Regions from separate parts of the Eubacterium sp. LMAG:50 genome, predicted to be linked through region 1. Evidence: a T-box and tRNA genes for the amino acid it is inferred to sense, from the RefSeq annotation. Region 1 holds a T-box; the other holds one or more tRNA genes.
What was found. A T-box is a leader RNA that pairs with one kind of tRNA and senses whether it is charged. The one in region 1 lies ahead of tyrS (tyrosine--tRNA ligase), so its partner is inferred to be a tRNA-Tyr.
Positions count from the first base shown of each region.

Region 1 (7,407 bases):
TGAATAAAACTGTATATGTAGTATAATATTCATATGGAATAACGGAAAATTAATATTCAATTTAGAAAAATTATAATAATGACTATAGATTGATTATAAATGCGAGATAATAATGACTGGAGGACATATGAAGAAAACGGTTTTAGTTGTTGAAGACCAGGAAATGAACAGAGAAATTCTTAAAGCCTTATTAGAAGACAGATATACTGTTATTGGGGCTGAGAATGGTCTTGAGGCATTAGAAATTTTAAAAACAGACAGTGAACGTATTTCTGCAATTTTATTAGACATTGTAATGCCGGTTATGGACGGATATGGATTTCTTGAAGAATTTAAGAAAGAACCGGAATATAATAAAATACCTGTAATTGTAACAACAGATAAAGATGCGGATGAAACGGAAGAGAAGGTCTTGGCTTTAGGCGCTAATGATTTTGTAAATAAGCCATATAATATCAAAGTATTGCTTAGAAGAATCGATAATATTATCGATATGAAAGAATCCATTTACAGACTTAGAGATGCTGAAAGAGATTCTTTGACAGGAGCTTATAACAGAAAGGCTTTTTATAGAAAGGCAAAAGAAATAATAAAAAGTAATCCGGAAGAAAAATATCAAATTATTGCGTCAGATATAGAAAAATTTAAATATTTTAATGATGCATTTGGATGGAAAGAGGGAGACAGCCTTTTAAAATTTTATACTGAGATGCTAAATGGAGCGTTTGAAAATAAGGATGTGTTGTTTGCCCGTGCCCATTCAGATATTTTTTACTTTTTATCTAAGGAATCCGATAATATAATTAATACTTTAATATATGCTACGAAGATGGTATATCAGAGATTTTATGAAGCAAAAATAAGTTTTAAATTTGGTGTATACAATATTGAAGATAAGAGCATCATTATAAATTCTATGTGCGATAATGCTATTGCAGCATGTAATCAGGCTAAACTCACATATGATCATGATGTGTACATATATGACGATGCATTAATGAGTAAAAATCAGCAGAATATTCAGATTACAAAAACTATGAAACAATCTCTTATGAATGAGGATTTCAAGGTGTATTATCAGCCTAAATATGATATTCAGACTAATAAGATGATTGGAGCAGAGGCACTTATAAGATGGCAACATCCGGAATTAGGATTTATTTCGCCGGGTGAATTTATTCCGATATTTGAAGAAAATGGATTTATTACTGAACTCGACATATATATATGGGAGCATGTATGTGGATTCATTGAGAAAATGAAGAATGAACACAATAAGATTCTTCCGGTATCTGTCAATGTATCAAGAAAAGATATTTACAAAGAAGGACTTCCGGAGATTCTTAAAAGTATGGTTGAAAGACATAATCTATCACCTACATACTTACACTTAGAAATTACAGAATCAGCATATATGGAAAATACTGAAAATCTTTTAGAAGTAGTCAGAAGATTAAAAGAATATGGATTTATTATAGAGATGGATGACTTTGGAAGTGGATATTCATCATTGAATATTTTAGCTGAACTTCCAATAGATATAATTAAGCTTGATATGAAATTCATTCAGAATGAACAGAAAAATAAGAATAGCCATAATATTATCAGTTCAATAGTAAATCTGGCAAAATGGATGAATCTTATAATTGTAGTTGAAGGTGCAGAGACAGAAGAACATATTCAGTATTTGAGAAGATTAAAATGTAATTTTGTACAGGGATATTATTTCTCAAGACCGATACCTGAACAGGAATTTAAAAATAAATTATTAAGTGAAGATATAATTCCAATTTTTAATTTAGAGAGTTATAAAGAGTACAAGAAATTATCAATAGATGACCAGAACGGCGAGACAGAAGTGATAGTCCTTGTGGATGAATTACAAAGAAACCATGAAATGTTTAGAAACTATCTGGATACGGAATATAGATTTGTAGAGTTTGACAATGAAGAAGAAGCTTATCAATTTATAAAGAAGAATTATTACAACATTATTTTAACAGTTGTAGATACTAATATAAATGAAGAAGATAAGTTTCATTTACTTTACGAAATGAAAAAGAACGATAAATTAGATGAGATTCCGGTATTATATACAACAGGTGACAATGAAAATGTATATAAAGATATTGCATTTAAAAACGGTGCAGATGGTATGCTGTTTAAACCATATGACAAATATGAATTAAACAATACGGTTGAAAGATTATTTGAAGAGCATCGTAAAAAGGTAATTCAGAAATTACGAGTTGTTGAAGGTCAGGTTAAACTTGATACAATGACAGGACTTCTTAACAGAAAAGAGTTTGAAAGACAGGTAAGATTGTTCTTGAGCAGTTCAGGAAAAGAAGCTATATTCCTTATGATTGATATTGATAATTTTAAGGGAGTAAATGATAGTCTTGGACACATTATGGGTGATCAGGCAATAATTAATGTGGCCAATATTCTTGACAGTGCTTTTTCAGAAGAAAATTTATCGTGTAGATTTGGTGGAGACGAATTTGCTGTATTTATAAAGCGTGGAATGACAATAGATGAACTTAATAACGAAATGGAAATATTGAGAAATAAACTACGTATTAATGTGGGAGAAATGAAGATTTCATGTTCAATAGGTGTTGCAATGTTTCCGGCTCATGCGACAGAATATAAAGAACTTTACAGATGTGCTGACATGGCACTTATTCAGGCTAAGAAATTAGGAAAGAATCAGTTCCAGATATATACAGGTAATGAAGAAATGTCAATGCCTATAGATGTTAGAAACATGGGATGGCTTATTGAAGAATCACATGAAATTATATTTATATGCAATGAAAAAACAAAAGAATTATTGTATATGAATCGTGCAGCAAAGGAAGAATTAACTTCTGATAAAACAAAAGAACTTATTGGATTAAAATGTCATGAGACAATATGGGATTCGAATACACCATGTGAACATTGTGATAAATTCTGTAATGAACTTATTAAAGAAGTTGACGTTAAGAATGAGGATACAGGTAAGACATATAATATTAGAATAAGAAAAGTACCTTGGAATTCAGGGTATGCGCTTATACATTTTGCAGAAGATATTACAAAGAAAATACAGGATGATAATATTATTAACGGAATGCTTGATAATATCAGGTTTGGACTTGAAGGAGAAAAATATACTTATTGGCATGTGGCAATGGATACAGATGTATGTGATGTCGGAACAAAAGCTAAAGAAATTTTTGATTTAGATACTGATAAAGTAGATTATGTAGAATTTATGAAAGAAAAAGTTGTTTCAGATGAAGAGATTGATAAATTTATTAAATTCTATGAAGAAACAAAGTCAGATAAATCAAATAAAAAAATACAATTAAATTGTTTTGACAAAGATGGTACATTAAGAAAAACTCTATTAAGTCATATAGTTTTAGAAACACCAAATGAGCAGTATAATGGAATAATCGGATTGTTAAATTATGTTGATTAAACCATGATTAATTACTTTCGTTAGAGATATTTTATACTGCTAAAAAGAGAATATGCATTTTTGACACCTACATTTATATATTGTATAATGTGTGTGTTTGCAGCTATAAGGAGCCGTAAGGCTCCTTATGTTATATATCGGGGAAGAGAAAATGATATATAAAGACTATATGTGAGTATGTAGTTGTTGCATACAAAGGCTTCTATAGTTTATATAAGTCAAAGAGGTATCACTTTTATATAAGAGAATTTCAATGAACAAAGGATTATGGGTATCCTTAATTAACCCAAATATAAAAAGGAGGAAATAAATGTTCGGATTAAAAAAAGATAAAAAACCGGAAGCACAAGTGTTTGTTGACTATGAACATTGGTATTATGCATACAGAAATAAGTTTCAGATGAAGCCTAATATTGAAGAGTGGATTGAAGAACTAAAACAGGAATATAATATTACAAGATTGTATGTTTTTGGGGATTTTTCAAAATATAATATAGGAAATGATTTAGAAAGATTAAAAGGAATTACTAAGAATATTATACATACAGCCAGCGATAAAGAAGGCGTAGATAAAGATTTTACAGATGTAATTATTTTAGATGCAATTTATAGAAGCGCTGCAAAAAAAGATAAAACAAAAGTATATGTTTTGTTTACAGGTGACGCACATTTTACTAAAGTTGCAGAATACTTAAAGGAAATAGGCAAAAAAGTTATTATTTATGGGGTTAAATATTCATTTAGCAATAAACTTAAATCAGTCGCAACAAGTTATGTCGAGATGCCAAGACAGTCACAGGAAAAACATCATTATAATGAACTTATTCTAAATAGTTTATATAAACAGAAACAGAAAAATCGTTCAGTTGTTACATATTGGAAGACCATTCAGTGTGTAGCGGATTATAATAAAGTTCCGAAAGATAAAGTAAAGGTTGCTGTTGACGGATTAATAAAACAGAAGTATTTATATCAGGAAGAGAAGAAATTTAAGAGGGGAAAAGTTGTTTCTGTATTGAAAGCAGATTGGAATAAGATTTCAAATGATGGTATTTGGGAGAAGGAATAAAAATTCCGTTTATCTAAAAGCAAATTCCACAGCACGATGGAAGAGTGAAATTTAAAATTTTAATTTTGGAAGGAATAAAAATATTAAAAAACAGTTGATTTTTTTGCTACAAAAAGTTAGTATAGAAAAAGATTAATTATTTATAAGACGTTGAGAGGAAGAAGTAACTTAATTGTACTTGCAAGAGAGTAATCGGTTGGTGTGAGATTATGAAGTAGATTTTGTGAAATACATCCTGGAGTTACAACCTGAAAAGAAATGAGTAGGGAATGTCGGGAGCGCCCGTTATAGCGCAAGAGTGTGTTTGCACTCGTAGAGGAAGATTTCGTGAGAAATTTTTATTTAGAGGTGGTACCGCAGTTAATGCCCTCTGTATCGTAAGATGCAGAGGTTTTTTTTATGTATGGCAAGGTCATATTTATGAATCTAAGCTTAAAAAATGCAATTTTAATTTTCGCAGATAATAGAAAATTGCATATCGGTATCAAAAATTTAATAAGTATCCTAATAACTTGAAACACTTATAAAGAAATTTAATGAATTTTAATTTAAGAAAGGAAAAAAAGATGACAATTTATGATGAATTAGTAGCACGTGGTCTTATAGCCCAGGTTACAGATGAAGAAGAAATTAAAGAATTAATTAACACAGGAAAAGCAACATTTTATATTGGATTTGATCCTACAGCAGATTCACTTCATGTAGGTCATTTTATGGCTTTATGTCTTATGAAGAGATTACAGATGGCAGGCAACAGACCTGTTGTATTGCTTGGTGGTGGAACAGGATACATAGGTGATCCTTCAGGACGTAACGATTTACGTCAGATGCTTACACCTGAAACAATTGAACATAACTGCGAATGTTTTAAGAAGCAGATGGAAAGATTTATTGATTTTGGAGAAGGTGGAGCTATTGCAGTAAACAATGCTGATTGGTTATTAAAACTTAACTACATTGATGTATTACGTGAAGTAGGACCATGTTTCTCAGTTAACAATATGCTTCGTGCAGAATGCTACAAGCAGAGAATGGAAAAAGGTTTAACATTCCTTGAATTTAACTATATGATTATGCAGTCATATGACTTTTATCATTTATTTAAAGAATATGGATGTAACATGCAGTTTGGTGGAGATGATCAGTGGTCAAATATGTTGGGTGGTACAGAATTAATCCGTCGTAAACTTGGAAAAGATGCTTATGCCATGACAATTACACTTCTTATGAATTCAGAAGGAAAGAAAATGGGTAAGACAGCTAACGGAGCAGTATGGCTTGACGCTAATAAAACATCTCCATTTGAATTTTACCAGTATTGGAGAAATGTAGGAGATAAAGACGTATTAAAATGTATCCGTATGTTAACATTCCTTCCACTTGAAGAAATTGATAAGATGGATGAATGGGAAGGAAGCCAGTTAAATAAAGCAAAAGAAATTCTTGCATTCGAACTTACAAAGATGGTTCATGGTGAAGAAGAAGCAAAGAAAGCTGAAGAAGCATCAAAGGCATTATTTGCAGGTGGTGGAGATGATTCAAATATGCCAACATCTACAATTACACATGAACAGTTAACAGATGGTGGAATTGGAATCATGGATTTAATGGTAACTTGTGGATTAGCAGGAACAAAGAGTGAAGCAAGAAGACTTGTACAGCAGGGTGGCGTATCTGTTAATGATGAAAAAGTTTCTGACATAGGCTTTGTTGTTACGGAATCAATGTTAAAAGAAGGAGCAAAGATTAAAAAAGGTAAAAAGAAATTCCATAAGGCAATTATGGACTAAGATTTAATTCAGAATCGATAATACAAAAAGTAGAACACTTATTACATTCTAAGTAATTATGGTAAGAAATTTTCATAGAATGTAATAAGTGTTTTTTTAGGTATGTTTATGAACGGAAAAATAGAAAATTTATTGAATGTTGCCTTGGAAGCTAATATTCAGGAATTAGATAAATGCCGGGAACTATCAGCAGGTTTTAATCCAATAGATAACTCCTGGGATTTGATTATAAGGTTCACGGGAACTCCGGATTTTTTAGAAAAATATAATGGAATACAATATGAAATATTGTCAAATAATTTTGCAATATTATCTGTGCCAAAAGAAACTATTGATAAACTTGCTGAGGATGACAGTGTTATTTATATTGAAAAAGCAAAACCGTTATATTTTGCAGTTATAAATAACAGAAGTGAAGCATGTGTTACAAATGCACAGAATCAGTTTGGTATATATGGAGAAGGGGTAATTATTGCGGTAATAGACAGTGGAATAGATTATGCAAATTCAGCATTTATAGATGAATTTGGGAAAACTAGAATTATTGAGATTTGGGATCAGACAATAGGGAATGGCGAAAATACATACGGTTTTAACAGAGGAACATTTTATACGGATAGTCAGATAAATGCAGCAATAAATGCACCGGATTTTAGAGAAAGATATGAAATTGTACCATCAAGAGATTATTCAGGACATGGAACTCATGTAGCAGGTATTGCTGCAGGAAATTTTGCAAACGATAAAAGAAATAATATCGGAATAGCAACTAAAAGCAAATTGTTAATTGTTAAATTGGCGACACCGAGAGAAAATTCGTTCCCGACAACAATAGAACTTATGGAGGCAATTGATTATGTGACAAAAAAGGCAGAAGAATTAAAAATGCCACTTGTAATAAATTTGAGTTTTGGAAATAATTATGGTTCTCATGATGGCACATCATTGCTTGAAACATATATTAACGAGATATCTGCAAAGGAAAGAATATCCGTTGTAATAGGTTCAGGAAACGAAGGAAATGCGGGAGGACATACAAGTGGAAAAATAGATACAGGTGAAACAGAAAATATAGA
Region 1 is NZ_NALP01000006.1:366,106-373,512, reverse strand. It holds gene CCC31_RS04480 (EAL domain-containing protein) at 128-3,472, shown strand; gene CCC31_RS04475 (NYN domain-containing protein) at 3,783-4,541, shown strand; T-box leader at 4,683-4,915, shown strand; gene tyrS (tyrosine--tRNA ligase) at 5,108-6,331, shown strand; gene CCC31_RS04465 (S8 family peptidase) at 6,440-7,407, shown strand, end outside.

Region 2 (7,407 bases), on a different contig from region 1:
TTGCCCTCGCATATTCGTATACGGAATTAGCATCGGCAACTACAGGTATTCCTTCTATTTCATCTATGTCTGATTCTTTAATGTCCATCACATCTGTCAATGCGATTCCCACTATCTCAAATCTCTTGTCCGGTCCGTTGCTTATCTTGTTGATAGTGTCTGTCGCCATATCTGATGATACAACAAGCAGCATATTTTCCTTAGCATTATCATAATTCTTACGTACTGCATAAAATTTCTTAAATGCTATATGGCTTATGTACATTAGTATTGTGTCCATCGCAAAGAATATTAATATTACTATTCTCGACACGTTATTCGCCTGGTGTATCAAAAACAAATATACAAATAACACTGCCATTATTATTGCGTTATGATACACTACGTCCTTCATTTCTTTCAGATATCCTCGTCTTAATATTCCTGAATATCCGTTTCTAAAAAACGCTACACAAAAGTGTATCAGCGTTAATGATATTGTTACATTTCTATATAGGGAAGTGTTGTACATATGCCCAGACCCTGAATATATCAGTGTAGCTAGAAAGAACGCTACATTAATGCATATAACATCTACTATTATGAAATCAAAATGCTTTGTCCACTTATTACTTGTTCCGTTGTACACTCTCTATCCTCCCCCTTTGTATTTTCTCTAGTTTGCTTTATATATTAGTTAGGCGAATGATTTTATTACTTATTTACTTAATGAATATTTACACTATCATTATTTGATGTATAATCTTCTTGTTTATTATCCAATAAACAATCACTTTATTTACCGTTTGGTGAATAATATTCATATTTTTATTAAATTATCTATATAATTTTCATTCTTACAACTTGTTTTATTTTTCGTTCAATATGTAAATTTGTTGCTTTTTTTTGACACAATTCTCTATTATTATATCATCTACGACTTTCTTTGTACATTGATTTTGTTAGTTTTATCAATATTTTCTGCTTTTCTTATGGAAAAGTTACAATAAAAATATTTTTATTATATATTTACTATATATGTATTTTAGTTCATTTTAAAAATTCCCCATAATATTTATGCTATTTTCTATCTTTTTTATACTATTTGCGTTGTTTTGTTTTTACCTTTTATCTGTTTGTTTATAATATACACCAATTTTTTTCAGTTTTTTTCGCATACTGACCTTTCTTGTATTTTTCTTTTGTCTATTTTGTTAACATTTGTAACGGATTTGTTAATTCTCTTTATATTACCTTGTTTTTATTTTTCATTAGGGTTAATATTTCTTATAAGTAAGGGGCAAAGTTTTAAGGTTTTATGATAGACTTTAGAACTTTTCTTATTTTTATATGGAAGGAGTCTTAGATTTGCGTGAAAAATTAGCGAAGTTAATGTACGGGAGGTATGGAGTAGATCAACTTGGCAGAGCAATGCTTATTTTCGCACTGGTTTTATGCGTGCTTTCGTTATTTGTCCCAAGACGTTTGTCCGGGATTATTTATTATATTTCACTTATTTTAATTATTTTGATGTATATAAGAATGTTTTCAAAAAATATTCAGAAGCGCTACCAGGAGAACAACAAATATTTAAGTTTAAAAGCTTCCTTCTTAAGAAAATTTCAGCGTGAAAAAGAAATTTTCAGCCAAAGAAGATTTTATCATTTTTACAGATGTCCACGTTGCAGACAACGTATTCGTATTCCTCGTGGCAAAGGCCGCATCGAAATCCGTTGTCCAAAATGCTCACAGACATTTATTAAAAAAAGTTAATTTATCAGATGCATAAATAGTCTGCAACTGATTATATAATTTAACAACATGCGTAAGAATTTCCTTTTAAGAGGGCATTAAGTATTTACGACTGATTGTGTGATTTAACTTAGAGCCGATTTGATTTGTGGTTCTTTACTTATTTTGTCTGGAGGACTCTATGTTTGGATATGTAGTTGTAAACAAACCCGAACTCAAATTTAGGGAATTTGATGTCTATCGGGCGTATTATTGTGGCCTATGCCACTCACTTAGTAAGCGACACGGTCTGTCAGGGCAATTAACCCTGTCCTATGACATGACCTTTTTAGTTATCCTTCTTTCTTCGCTTTACGAGCCGGAGCACAACGTCACTTCAAAACGTTGCGTTGTGCACCCTCTAAGGCGTCAGAACATCATTTCCTCAGAATTTACGGATTATGTTGCTGACATGAACGTCATCCTTTCTTATTTCAAATGTCTGGATGACTGGCACGATGACAGAAGCGTTCTTAAGCTTGCTTATTCAAAATTATTAAAAAAAGGGTCAATTGGGAAAAATTTAAATAATGTACATGCCACTTCTGATTCAACTGACGATGGTTCAGTTGCAGCTACTCAGCCAAGCGCTGTTGACGATGGTTCAGTTGCAGCTACTCAGTCAAGCGCTGTTGACGATGGTTCAGTTACAGCTACTCAGTCAAGTGCTGTTAACGATGGTTCAGTTACAGCTACTCAGCCAAATTCTGACAGTAACAATCAGAATTCTTATTTTACTGACGATTCCGGGCATTTGCATATTTCTCCTGATTATTCCTATAAAAATAAAATCGAAGCTATTTCATCTTTGTTGGACGAACTCGGTACCCGCGAAAAAATGAATGAAACCAACGTTGATGTGGTAGCCGGTTTATTTGGCCGAATAATGCAAATCCTATTCGTGCCTTTTGACGATATTTACGCCAAAGGTCTTGGTCGCATGGGCTTTTACCTTGGGAAATTTATATACATTATGGATGCATTTGACGATGTTGAGGAAGATGTCAAAAAGGGTCGTTACAATGTTTTTTCAAATTGTTATACTGACCCGGATTTTGAAACTCATGTCAAAGATATGCTTACAATGATGATGGCTGAGTGTTCCGATGCTTTCGAAATGCTCCCCGCTGTTGACAACGCTGATATTCTTCGTAATATTTTGTATTCCGGAGTTTGGAATTCCTATGAACGGCGTGTTTCAAAAAATTTAGAAAACAAATAATTTTTTATTGTGATGTTTTAATTTTTCAGAATTAATTTTTATTAACAATATTCTATCGCATTATAACATAATCACAGCAAAAATTTAGAAAGAGAATAGATATATGAATCCTTATGATGTTTTAGGGGTTAGACCAGATGCCTCTGAAGATGAAATTAAAAAAGCATACAAGGCTCTAAGCCGCAAATACCACCCTGATGCAAACATTAACAATCCTAACAAGGAACAGGCTGAAGAGAAATTCAAGCAGGTTCAACAGGCATATAGTCAGATTATGGATGCACGCAAGCATGGTGCAAATGGCTATGGTGGTTCTTCTTATGGCAGTGGAACTTATGGCGGCTATGGTAATTATGGCGGCTACGGTTCTGGTTCCGGTGGCTATGGTAATTCAGGCAGTTATGGATCTGGAAATTCCGGTGGCTATAATTCCGGCGGTTTCGGCGATTGGGACTTTGGTGGATTTGATTTTGGAGGTTTCGGCAATTTTGGTGGCTTTGGTACAGGCTACGGTGGTGCAGGTAATTATGGCAACTCTTCAAATATGTCAGAAGACGAGATGCATATGCGTGCTGCAGCTAACTATATTAATAACCAACATTATGCCGAGGCACTTAATGTATTAAATACAATTTCCAACAAAAATGCTACATGGTATTATTATAGTGCTATCGCAAATAAAGGCGTAGGCAACAATGTCCAGGCTCTTGAGCACGCCCGCATGGCATCTTCAATGGAGCCTAATAATGCTACTTACCGGCAACTTGTCCACACATTCGAAAGTGGTGGCAGCTGGTACACTTCTCGTCAAAGCAGTTATGGTGGAATGCCTACAATTATTTGCAGTAACCCACTCTTAGCCTGCTGTCTTGCAAATCTTTGTTGCAATGCTTGTTGCGCAGGTTGTGGTGGTGGATACACTTACCGATAAAATAAATTACAATTTAATTTATTAATAAAAAGAACTCAAAGTTTGAAAATTATTAATAACTTTCAGGCTTTAAGTTCTTTTTTATTAATAGATATTTTATTATGCTTTATTTTTTAATATCTATTATTATGCTTTATTGATATCTATTATCATTCTTTTTAATATCAATTATCACTTATTTATATCATCTTTTATTCATATCAACATTAACTTTATTGTTATATTGAACTAGTCTATAATCTTATATTCCTTCATCAGTTTATTCTGGTACTCAATATCCTGAGCTGATTTTTCTAAGTCATCATATCTTTTTTCTTTTAAAAGTATTTTAATTAATTTATTTGTATTCTCCTGACCTTTTTCTTCTCCAGCCTTCATTCCGTCCTTCAGACCCTCTCTATACTTTAGATTCATCTCCATCTGTAATGACATATACTCTCGCCTCCATCTCTCATTTTTTCTGGCTGCGATTACCTTTCTGTCTATCCTTCTCGTAAGTTCACTTTCAGGTTCGCTGCCGTCAAAATATTCCAATAATGATTTCAGTTCCTCATTTATGTCACTTTTATCGCCTTTTGTGTTTAGAAATATCTTATGCGTTCCGTCATTTAACTTGATTTCACTATCTTCCAGGCATACATTTTCAAACTCGTAAACACTTCTTCCTTTTTCAAAAAAATCAAATGTACAGATAAATATGACATAACTTTCCTTAAGTATATCATATGATTCGCCTTTTTCAATCATGTTTAAATCTATTATTCCCTGATAATATCTTGATCTTTTCGGTAATTCTTTATAAGTTGTTGTCTGCATTTCGAGATTAAATACTGTGTTGTCGTCATCCTCAACATATATGTCGAGTCTTATATCTTTTGACTTCGCTGTCATCTGTATTATTTCTTCATAATCAACATATACAATATCCCTTATTTTTATGTTTAATATATTTTCTAACAGTGGTTTACACAATTCTTTTTCACATAAAACTCGCCTTTATAAACACGGACTTGCCCTATATAATAAAAAAAGAAGCATTTCTGCTTCCTTATCTGTCATTCATGTTTATTCTGTTACGGTTTTTGCCGTTTTTAAATTTATCTGTCATTCCTGCGTCTTTTCTGTCTTGTCCCTCTCTCTTTTGCTTCGGACATAGTTAGTGCCCAGTTCCGGAATCGAACCAGAGACACGAGGATTTTCAGTCCTCTGCTCTACCAACTGAGCTAACTGGGCATAAAAAATTGCGGGGACAGGATTTGAACCTGCGACCTCCGGGTTATGAGCCCGACGAGCTTCCAGACTGCTCTACCCCGCGCTGTTTCTTCTTTTTTTTAATGGGCAGAGAAGGATTCGAACCTTCGAAGGCGTTGCCAGCAGATTTACAGTCTGTCCCCTTTGGCCACTCGGGAATCTGCCCATTCTTTTAAGGTAAGCCTGACTTCATTTATCATTGCTTACTTAAAGCCGATGAACGGACTCGAACCGTTAACCTGCTGATTACAAATCAGCTGCTCTGCCAATTGAGCCACATCGGCATATTCTGTTTTATCAACAAGCTTTCCTGCTTATTTTCTTTTTACCTCTCGGTAGTGGGACCTACAGGGCTCGAACCTGTGACCCCCTGCTTGTAAGGCAGGTGCTCTCCCAGCTGAGCTAAGATCCCATGTTTCATTATACAAAAATAGAGGTCGAGAAAGCCGGCTTTTGCTTTCAACCTCCTCTTTCTCTTCTTTTATTGACGACCCGGATGGGGTTCGAACCCACGACCTCCGCCGTGACAGGGCGGCGCTCTAACCAGCTGAGCCACCGGGCCATTGTACATTCAAAACTGCACACCAACTAATCTTCCAATCTCTTCTTCCTTGGATAACCTTTCCTCAAATTCCTTCCTTATGGTTAAGCCCTCGACCTATTAGTATCAGTCAGCTACACGTGTTACCACGCTTCCACCTCTGACCTATCAACCTTGTAGTCTTCAAGGGGTCTTACTACTTACGTATGGGATATCTCATCTTGAGGGGGGCTTCACGCTTAGATGCCTTCAGCGTTTATCCCTTCCAAACTTGGCTACTCTGCCATGCATTTGGTAATGCAACAGATACACCAGAGGTTCGTCCATCCCGGTCCTCTCGTACTAAGGACAGCTCCTCTCAAATATCCTACGCCCACGCCGGATAGGGACCGAACTGTCTCACGACGTTCTGAACCCAGCTCGCGTACCGCTTTAATGGGCGAACAGCCCAACCCTTGGGACCTACTACAGCCCCAGGATGCGATGAGCCGACATCGAGGTGCCAAACCACTCCGTCGATGTGAACTCTTGGGAGTGATAAGCCTGTTATCCCCAGGGTAGCTTTTATCCGTTGAGCGATGGCAATCCCACTTTATACCACCGGATCACTAAGTCCTACTTTCGTACCTGCTCCACCCGTCGGTGTCGCAGTCAAGCTCCCTTATGCCTTTGCACTCTGCGAATGGTTTCCGACCATTCTGAGGGAACCTTTGAGCGCCTCCGATACCCTTTCGGAGGCGACCGCCCCAGTCAAACTCCCCACCTGACATTGTCCACCAGCCGGTTCACGGCTGTATGTTAGAAACCCAATACTGCAAGGGTGGTATCCCAAGGGCGACTCCTCGCAAACTGGCGTTCACGTCTCCTAGTCTCCCACCTATCCTGTACATGCAATATCGAATCCCAGTATCAAGCTAGAGTAAAGCTCCATGGGGTCTTTCCGTCCTGGCGCAGGTAACCAGCATCTTCACTGGTACTTCAATTTCACCGGATGCATTGTCGAGACAGTGCCCAAATCATTACGCCTTTCGTGCGGGTCGGAACTTACCCGACAAGGAATTTCGCTACCTTAGGACCGTTATAGTTACGGCCGCCGTTTACTGGGGCTTAAATTCAAAGCTTCGCTTATGCTAACCTCTCCTCTTAACCTTCCAGCACCGGGCAGGCGTCAGCCCATATACATCACCTTTCGGTTTCGCATAGACCTGTGTTTTTGCTAAACAGTTGCTTGGGCCAATTCTCTGCGGCCTGATTTCTCAGGCACCCCTTATCCCGAAGTTACGGGGTCATTTTGCCGAGTTCCTTAACAATGCTTCTTCCGTCGGCCTTAGGATTCTCTCCTCATCTACCTGTGTCGGTTTACGGTACGGGTACAATGTACACTATAGCGGCTTTTCTCGACAGCCAGCTCACCAGCTTCGCTACTTTTATTTCGCTCCGCATCACGTCTTCAGATTGAACAGCGGATTTGCCTACTGTTCTCCTACCTCGCTTGCACCGGCTTTTCCATTTCCGGCTCTGGCTCTCTGTCTGTGTCCCCACAGTTCTGATACATTGTAGTACAGGAATCTCAACCTGTTATCCATCGACTACGTCTTTCGACCTCGCCTTAGGCCCCGACTTACCCAGGGCAGATCAGCTTTACCCTGGAAACCTTAGATATTCGGCCGTGAGGATTCTCACCTCACTCTC
Region 2 is NZ_NALP01000007.1:673,114-680,520, reverse strand. It holds gene CCC31_RS08330 (sugar transferase) at 1-628, opposite strand, end outside; gene CCC31_RS08325 (hypothetical protein) at 1,348-1,752, shown strand; gene CCC31_RS08320 (DUF5685 family protein) at 1,913-2,992, shown strand; gene CCC31_RS08315 (J domain-containing protein) at 3,096-3,923, shown strand; partial or broken gene CCC31_RS08310 (Rpn family recombination-promoting nuclease/putative transposase) at 4,152-4,904, opposite strand; tRNA gene CCC31_RS08305 (tRNA-Phe) at 5,084-5,156, opposite strand; tRNA gene CCC31_RS08300 (tRNA-Met) at 5,165-5,238, opposite strand; tRNA gene CCC31_RS08295 (tRNA-Tyr) at 5,259-5,340, opposite strand; tRNA gene CCC31_RS08290 (tRNA-Thr) at 5,386-5,458, opposite strand; tRNA gene CCC31_RS08285 (tRNA-Val) at 5,514-5,586, opposite strand; tRNA gene CCC31_RS08280 (tRNA-Asp) at 5,663-5,736, opposite strand; rRNA gene CCC31_RS08275 (23S ribosomal RNA) at 5,816-7,407, opposite strand, start outside.
Region 2: it encodes a tRNA-Tyr, which carries the amino acid that the T-box ahead of tyrS (tyrosine--tRNA ligase) is inferred to sense. The anticodon was not compared.